2 regions of the Rossellomorea sp. GAMAL-10_SWC genome follow, and region 1 is predicted to be linked to the other one. Evidence: riboswitches for the same ligand, from Rfam matches in the RefSeq annotation. Region 1 holds a riboswitch; the other holds the start of a gene.

Region 1 (4,221 bases):
AACTTTTGCACCCTTTTGAGAATGTGCTCCAATCCATTCAGGAAAACGCAAATCATAGCAAACAAATCCTGCAGCTGTTAATCCATCGATTTCAAAAAGTCCATCTGTTTCCCCTGATTGAAGATAGTGATGCTCGTTCATTAACTGGAACAAATGAACTTTATCATAAGTTTTTACTAATTCACCAGTACTGCTAATAACAATTAATGTATTCGTAACACCATTTTCTCTTGCAATTGGGAACGAACCAGCAATCAATATTACATTATTTGATTTTGCGATGGACTGAAGTTCAGAAATAATCACTTCTTGTTCACCTGTGTGCAAACCAATTTCTTCCAGACAATAGCCTGTTGTCCATAGCTCAGGTAGTACAATTACACGAATATTTTCTTTAACAGCTTCGTTTATTTGAGTTTTCATTTTCTCTAAATTAGTCTTTGATTCACCTAAAATAACGTCAGATTGAATACACGCAATTTTAATCACAATTTATTCACCCTATTCTAAATTTTATAGACATTTTTAAATCGAGCATATATGATGGTGAAAGTTATTGCAACAGTCGTTCATGAAAATCATTCGATTAAGAAACGATCTATTCAAATTAATTTTATTATATTTTTGGAGTGATTAACTTGAATCATAGTAAACTATTAAACAATTTACCAAAACAATTTTTTGCTTCACTAGTCCAAAAAGTGAATCAGTCAATTAATAATGGTCATGATGTCATTAATCTTGGACAAGGAAATCCCGATCGACCTACACCCGACCATATTATAAAAGCACTACAAAAGTCTGTTGAAAACCCTTTAACTCATCGTTATTCTCCGTTTAGAGGAATGAGCTCTTTAAAAAATGCTGTTGTAGAATTTTATAAACGAGAGTATGATGTTGATTTAGACCCAGAGGAAGAAGTAGCCATATTATTCGGTGGAAAAGCTGGATTAGTAGAGCTACCACTTTGTTTATGTGACGAAGGAGATACAATTTTAGTTCCAGACCCAGGCTATCCAGACTATTTGTCTGGTATATCTCTTTCAAAAACAGTTCCATACATGCTTCCATTACTTGAAGAAAATCAATTTTTACCAGATTATAAATTAATTCCTCAAGATGTTTTGGGTGCTAGTAAAATATTATTTATCAATTATCCAAATAATCCCACAGGTGCTATAGCAACTGAAGAATTTTTTAAAGAAACAGTTGCGCTTGCAAAAAATAATCAGATTACCGTTTGTCATGATTTTGCTTACGGCGCATTTGGTTTTGACGGCAAAAAACCTTTAAGTTATCTTCAAACTCCAGGAGCAAAGGAATGCGGGATTGAAATTTATACCCTTTCTAAAACTTATAATATGGCTGGTTGGAGAATTGGTTTTGCAGTTGGAAATAAAGAGGTTATTTCAGCAATTAATCTATTACAGGATCATCTTTATGTTAGCATCTTCCCTGCTGTTCAAAAAGCTGCAGCTGCTGCGCTAACTGAATCTCAAGAAAGTGTAAAACAACTATTAGCACTTTATGAAGAGCGTAGAAATGTATTTATTAGTGGCTGTCACGAAATTGGATGGGAAGTAACTGCACCTGCAGGTTCGTTTTTTGCATGGTTAAAAATCCCATCAGGTTTTACATCACAGGAATTTGCTGATCTTTTACTTGAAAAGGCTCATATTGCAGTCGCTCCCGGAAATGGATTTGGAGAATATGGAGAAGGGTATGTAAGAGTCGGCCTACTATCAGATATTGATCGATTGAAGGAAGCAGTTGCTAGATTAAAAGAGATTGAAATATTTTCAAAATTTAATGTTTGACAATTGTGATTGTTCATGAAATAATTCGATTAGATTAAGAATTCAAAATTAAATATTACTTTATTCAGAGTAGGTGGAGGGACCGAGCCCGATGAAACCCGGCAACCGGCTAGTTAACTAGTACGGTGCTAATTCTCGCAGCATTTGCTGGCAGATAAGGTGTAGGTAAACCTCTCCTTAGTGGAGAGGTTTTTTGTTTGACTAAAACTTTTTGGAGGTTTTGAAATGAGTGGAGTAATAGCAACTTACCAAGTTTATGATAAAAATCATCATTTAGAAAAAAAGGCAGAGTCAATCGCGCTAGGTTTAACGGTTGGTTCATGGACGAATTTACCTCAAAATGATCAAATTCAATTACAAAAGCATAAAGGCAAAGTTCTTTCAGTACGTGAAATAGAATGCGAAGAAAATGTCGTTAACTTTCTAGGCTATAAACCGACAAAAGGGATTATTGAAATCTATTATCCTAGCTTAAATTTTTCAGCTGATCTACCAGCAATTTTAACAACCGTTTTCGGTAAGCTATCCCTTGATGGTGAAATTAAACTAATTGATTTAAATTTTACGGATGACATTTTAGCTCTTTTTCCGGGTCCAAAATTTGGTATTAAAGGTATTCGAGAGAAATTGGATGTATATGATCGACCTTTATTAATGAGCATTTTTAAATCAATTATCGGCAGAGATATTCAATACATTTCAGAGGAATTAAAAAAGCAAGCTTTAGGTGGCGTAGATTTAATAAAAGATGACGAGATCCTTTTTGACACAATTACATCTATTACGGATCGCGTCACTCACGGAAAAAATATTTTGAACCAAGTTTATGAAAAAACAGGACACAAAACATTATACGCGGTGAATTTAACTGGCCGTACATATGAATTAAAAGAAAAAGCATTACGTGCTGCCGAAGCTGGTGCTGATGTATTTTTATTAAATGTGTTCTCGTATGGAATTGATGTACTGCAAGGTTTGGCAGAAGATCCATCAATTAATATTCCAATTATGGCTCATCCTGCTGTATCGGGTGCGTTTAGTTCCTCTCCAATTTATGGTATTGACGCAGGATTATTACTTGGTAAACTTTTACGAATTGCTGGTGCAGATTTTAGTCTTTTCCCTTCACCATATGGATCAGTTGCATTAGAAAAAGAGACAGCTTTAAAAATTGCTGAAAATTTAACAGTATCAAATGGATTAAAAGAGACATTCCCGGTACCTTCTGCAGGAATTCACCCAGCACTTGTGCCTCAATTAATTCAAGATTTTGGAATTGAGCAAGTCATCAACGCTGGCGGAGGTGTTCATGGTCATCCGGATGGACCAATTGGTGGAGGTAATGCATTTAGAGAAGCAATTTCAGCAACATTATCTGGAGTTGACCTAAAAGACTACGCACTTCCAAATACATCACTACAAAAAGCATTACAACTTTGGGGGTAACAACAATGGCAATAAAGATTTTTTGTGATTTTGATGGAACAATTACAGAGGGAGACAATATCGTTAATTTAATTAAAGAATTTGCTCCACCTTCAGTAAGTGGATTAACTAGTGAAGTATTAAATGGCAATATATCGATTCGAGAAGGTGTAGAGAAAATGTTTGCTACGATTCCTTCAACGAAAAAACAAGAAATGACCGATTATGTAATCAATCGTACTGTCATTCGAGATGGTTTTAGCGATTTTATACAATTTGTAAGCGTACAACAATATGAGTTAAAAGTTGTAAGTGGCGGATTAGATTTTTTCGTTCATCCAATATTAGCTGATTACCTTCCATCTTCTGATATTTTATGTAATCGTACTGACTTTACAGGCCAAACTGTAAAAATTCATTGGGATCATTCTTGTGATGAAAACTGTACGAATGATTGTGGAATGTGTAAACCATCTGTTAAAAGAAAATTTAGTGAAGCAAATGATTTTATCATTGTCATTGGTGATTCAATTACTGACTTACAAATTGCAAAAGAAGCTAATTTAATTTTTGCTCGAGATTTCTTAAAAGATAAATGTGAAGAATTATCTTTACCTTTCATTCCTTTTGAAAATTTCTATGATATTCGAGCTTCATTAGAGAAGGAGGTGCTAGTATGAAGGACTTTTTCAAACATTATGATGAAATTCGCGAAGTAAAAAAAGTACTTGCTGATCGAGATTGGTTTTTAGGAACTAGCGGAAATTTATCAATTAAAGTAAATGAGGAGCCTTTGAACTTTTTAGTTACAACTAGTGGTAAAGATAAAACTAAACATACTTATGACGATTTTTTACTCGTTAATGAATTTGACCAATCTGTTTGGGATGAATCAAAAAAACCATCAGCTGAAGCCATTTTGCATCGTCTAATTTATCAACACACAAATGCGAAATGCGTTCTTCATGTACACACTTTA
Region 2 (4,221 bases), 2.4 Mb from region 1:
CAATGGTTTAGGCCTATTCGTTTGCTTATTTTCCTTCCAAAAATCATCTCTTGCCCTTCTTGCAAGTAACACCGTTTTCTTAATTAATTCCAAAGCTTCCTGTTCTTGTATTCCACGCGCGGAAAAACCACTAATAGTAGCTTGATAGCTTGCTGTTATGGCACAGTCCGCACCAGCACGAAAATAGTCCGAATGAACCTGATAAATAAGTTCCGGATTTTCTAGTAACACACGTGCCGACCAAAGGGGATCGTCCAAATTACATCCATGCGCCTCCAATTCTGTAGCTAATGCTCCGTCAAGAAGCATAATGGAATGTTGGGATAAAATAGCATCAATTGGATTGACTTTGTTCGACATAATCTACGCCCCTCTTTTTTAAATTTTTTGTTAGATAATAACTTCCATAGCAAAACAAAATAAACGGTATGCCGCAATATAAGGCAATTCTCTGTGTTGGATCGAATGCAATTCCAATACACGATGCCAGACAAAGGATAAAAGAAGCAATTGGTACTAATGGATACAGTGGTGTGCGGTAAATCAAGTCCTTTTCAGAATTTCCTTCTTTCAAAAATTGTCTGCGAAATAGGAACTGGGAAGTACTAATACTCATCCAAACTACAACTACTGCTAGACCGGAAATGGAAACAAGTACGATATAGACAGTATCTGGTGCCACAATACTTGAGAGCAAAGCCAAAGCTCCACCCACCATGCTGAAAATGACGGCATTGATTGGAACACCTTGCTTCGTCATTTTTCCAAAAATCGGAGATATCGTATTCTTATTAGCAAGCGACCAAAGCATTCTAGAAGAGGCATAAAGGCCTGAGTTTGCCGCAGATAAAATAGCTGTTAAAATAACGAAATTCATTATGTCAGCTGAATATGGCACCCCAATTCGTTCTAGAACTGCAACAAAAGGGCTCTCTAATACACCAGCATCGGAAATAGGCAATAACGCAGATAAAACAAAAATCGTTCCTACAAAAAAGATGATCAATCTCCACAGAGTAGTTCGAATGGCCTTCGGTATCATTTTTTCCGGGTTCGCGGTTTCTCCAGCTGCAATGCCTATTAATTCTGTTCCCGAAAAAGCAAAATTAACCGAAAGCATGGTCATTATAATGCCCGTAGCACCATGAGGAAATAAACCTTCACTTGTAAAATTAGAAAATAATGGTGCTGCTTTTGAATGACTCATCGGAAGAAACCCTTGCATTGCCGCTGCTCCTAAAACAATAAAAATCACAATAGCAATAACCTTTATCGATGAAAACCAAAATTCGGATTCGGCGAAAAATTTAACAGTCATGACATTTAATACAAAGATCAAAATGGCAAAAATAGCACTCCATATCCAAACATTAATCGATGGAAACCATCGCTTCATAAGTAATCCTGCGGCTGTAAATTCAGAACCTAAAGCAACAGTCCAAGTTAACCAATACAACCAGGCTACTGTATACCCTGTACCCGGTCCAATGTATTTAACTGCATAACTGTGAAATGAGCCCGTTTCAGGCATATGTACGGAAAGCTCTCCTAAACATAGCATAACTAGATAAACCACTAGCGCACCAATAAGATAGGATAGTATTGTTCCAAACGGGCCAGCTTGTTGAATAGTGTAGCCCGAGCTTAAGAATAAGCCAGTTCCAATCACCCCACCAAGCGATAGCATGACTAAATGACGTGCTTGCATGTTCCTTTGAAATTCTTGCCCCTTTTTGTTCCCCATTACTACTCTCCTTTAGTTACTATCCAGAAAAAACAAAAACGCACTCTAAAAAAGAGTGCGCTACTGACAAATAAAAACGGAAGCTCTCATCTATCAGGTTATCACCCGCTGGAATTAGCACAGTGTCTACTTAAGCAGACCTGTTGCTGAGGCTTCAAAGGGCCAGTCCCTCCACCTCTCTGGATAAGAAATATTTTTTTATAACCATATCAATCCATTCGATAATTGTCAAGATAATTCGGTTTTTTTAAAAAATTATCAATTATTGACTTACTATTTTATCATTTCTTATGCAACTATTCTGCCATTTTGTTGAATAAAAAAAGCGATCATCTATTGAAGAATTGCAAGTTTTAGTTACATAAGACATTTAGTGACGTAACAAATCGTTTAATGACAAAATAAATATAAGGATACCACTAAATAATGTAAGGAAACTTATAAATTTTGGTTTTACAACTTGTATATTATTATATATTAACTAATCAAATTTTAAATCAATTGAAGATTAGTATTACATCACTATTAACAACATAATGAATATAAAAAAACTTATGTTTAGACATGAATTTCACTTTATGCTAGAAATGTTTAGAAAATTAATTTAATTTAAAAAATTCCTATTGACATAAAAACGCACTATATTGCATAATGTATAAAAATCAAAAATTGAAAATCGTCGAAGGGAACTAGTACATATATCTTCTTGCGAAAGAGAGTGGAATTCACCGGCTGAAAGATTCCTCGTATAGAAAGTATCGAACCTATCCCTGAGTCTTAAACGAAAGTTTAGGCGTATACCTTCGTTATAGGTGTCAAGCGGATATATATATTTATATCAATAAAGGTGGTACCGCGGAACAATGACCGTTTCGTCCTTTTTATTAAGGGCGAAGCGGTCATTTTTATTTTGCTCTTTATTGCTAAATAGCATGTTAGAAGTTTAATTTACAAAAAAATTCACATTTTAGAATAGGAGGGACAAAAGTGAAAAAACAGCGAATTGTCGTGAAAATTGGAAGCAGTTCCTTGGCAGTTAATCATGGAGGTATCTCTGAGGAACAGCTTTCTGATCATGTTGCTGCTTTGGCGCAATTGAAACAGGAAGGACATGAAGTGTTGCTGGTTACATCTGGGGCAATTGCTGCAGGTTTTTCTGCTCTTGGGTATCCAAGTCGACCTGTAACAATTAAAGGGAAGCAGGCTGCCGCAGCTGTAGGACAAAGTCTGTTAATGCAGGCGTATACGGAGGAATTCCGTAAATATGGTATCGTTACCGCGCAGATTTTGCTGACGAGAAATGATTTTTCTAGAAAAGATCAATACAGTAATGCATATGCCACTTTAGGAGAGCTACTAAATCGTTCCTCTCTTCCAATAATTAATGAAAATGATTCAATTTCTTTAGAGGAGCTGACTTTTGGTGATAATGATATGCTGTCAGCTTTAGTGAGTGGGCTTGTTTCGGCGGATATGCTCATGATTTTTACGGATGTGAACGGTTTATATGACCAAAACCCTCAGAAAAATGCGGACGCGAAAAAGTATTATTTCCTCCCTGAGGTTACGGAAGAAATTGCTTCTCTTGCTGAAGATGCGGGCTCAAAACTTGGGACTGGCGGTATGAGATCAAAAATCGATGCTGCAAAGACGGCACTATCTCTTGGAGTGAGTGTATTTATCGGAACAGGACGTGGACAGGAGAAGTTTTTAGATGTTTTGAAGGGTAAAGGTGATGGAACGTATATCGGTAATGCTCCTCAAAAAGTGATTAAGATGAACAAGCAATGGATCGCGCTACATTCGCTTGTTAGTGGACAAATTGAAGTAGATGCCGGGGCAGCCTCAGCCATCATTCATCATGGAAAAAGTCTTCTTCCTGCTGGTGTTACTAATGTGTCTGGGTTCTTTCGAGCGGGCGAAGTTGTGGAGGTCATCACACAACAAGGACTCTTGATAGGGAAAGGTCAGTGTAGATATAGTGCAGAGGAACTACAGGATATAAAAGGGATGCAGAGTCACGTCATTCAGGCTCAAGGCGTAAGACATAGCTATGAAGTCATTCATAGGGATAATTGGGTTTCATTTTAAGAATAGAGAGGATCCGTTCAAGTGAAGAGGGCGGAATCCTCCATCCTAAATCTGATTGATTCACCTAATATCTATGTAGAAAAGTCTTGGATGATCGTTCCAAGTTGTCAAAGTTAAACATGCCTCAAGTTTTTATATTTTGAATCTTTAAAGGAGGAAATGAAGATGAATGAAGTATTAGAAAAGGGACAAAAAGCGAAAAAGATAGCTGGAGAACTTGTTCTCAAATCCACAGTTCAAAAAAACAAGGCACTTGCTGCGATTGCGGATCAATTGATAATAGAAACACCCTATATTTTGGAGGAGAACAAAAGAGATATTGAAGTAGGTAAAGCAAAAGGAATGTCTGCTTCTATACTTGACCGCCTTACGCTGAATGAACAGCG

The links. Region 1 has a riboswitch for S-adenosylmethionine ahead of V5E38_RS06665 (2,3-diketo-5-methylthiopentyl-1-phosphate enolase). Riboswitches for the same ligand answer to the same signal wherever they lie in the genome.
Region 2: another riboswitch for S-adenosylmethionine. It lies ahead of mmuP (amino acid permease); the one in region 1 lies ahead of V5E38_RS06665 (2,3-diketo-5-methylthiopentyl-1-phosphate enolase).

What each region holds. Positions count from the first base shown of each region.
Region 1 covers NZ_CP144911.1:1,383,072-1,387,292, reverse strand. Annotated here, with positions in the region: gene V5E38_RS06675 (carbon-nitrogen family hydrolase) at 1-486, opposite strand, end outside; gene V5E38_RS06670 (pyridoxal phosphate-dependent aminotransferase) at 630-1,817, shown strand; SAM riboswitch class I at 1,875-1,978, shown strand; gene V5E38_RS06665 (2,3-diketo-5-methylthiopentyl-1-phosphate enolase) at 2,043-3,263, shown strand; gene V5E38_RS06660 (HAD family hydrolase) at 3,269-3,922, shown strand; gene V5E38_RS06655 (class II aldolase/adducin head domain-containing protein) at 3,919-4,221, shown strand, end outside.
Region 2 covers NZ_CP144911.1:3,768,839-3,773,059, forward strand. Annotated here, with positions in the region: gene mmuM (homocysteine S-methyltransferase) at 1-360, opposite strand, end outside; gene mmuP (amino acid permease) at 335-1,744, opposite strand; SAM riboswitch class I at 1,828-1,934, opposite strand; T-box leader at 2,415-2,627, shown strand; gene proB (glutamate 5-kinase) at 2,732-3,835, shown strand; gene V5E38_RS18445 (glutamate-5-semialdehyde dehydrogenase) at 4,001-4,221, shown strand, end outside.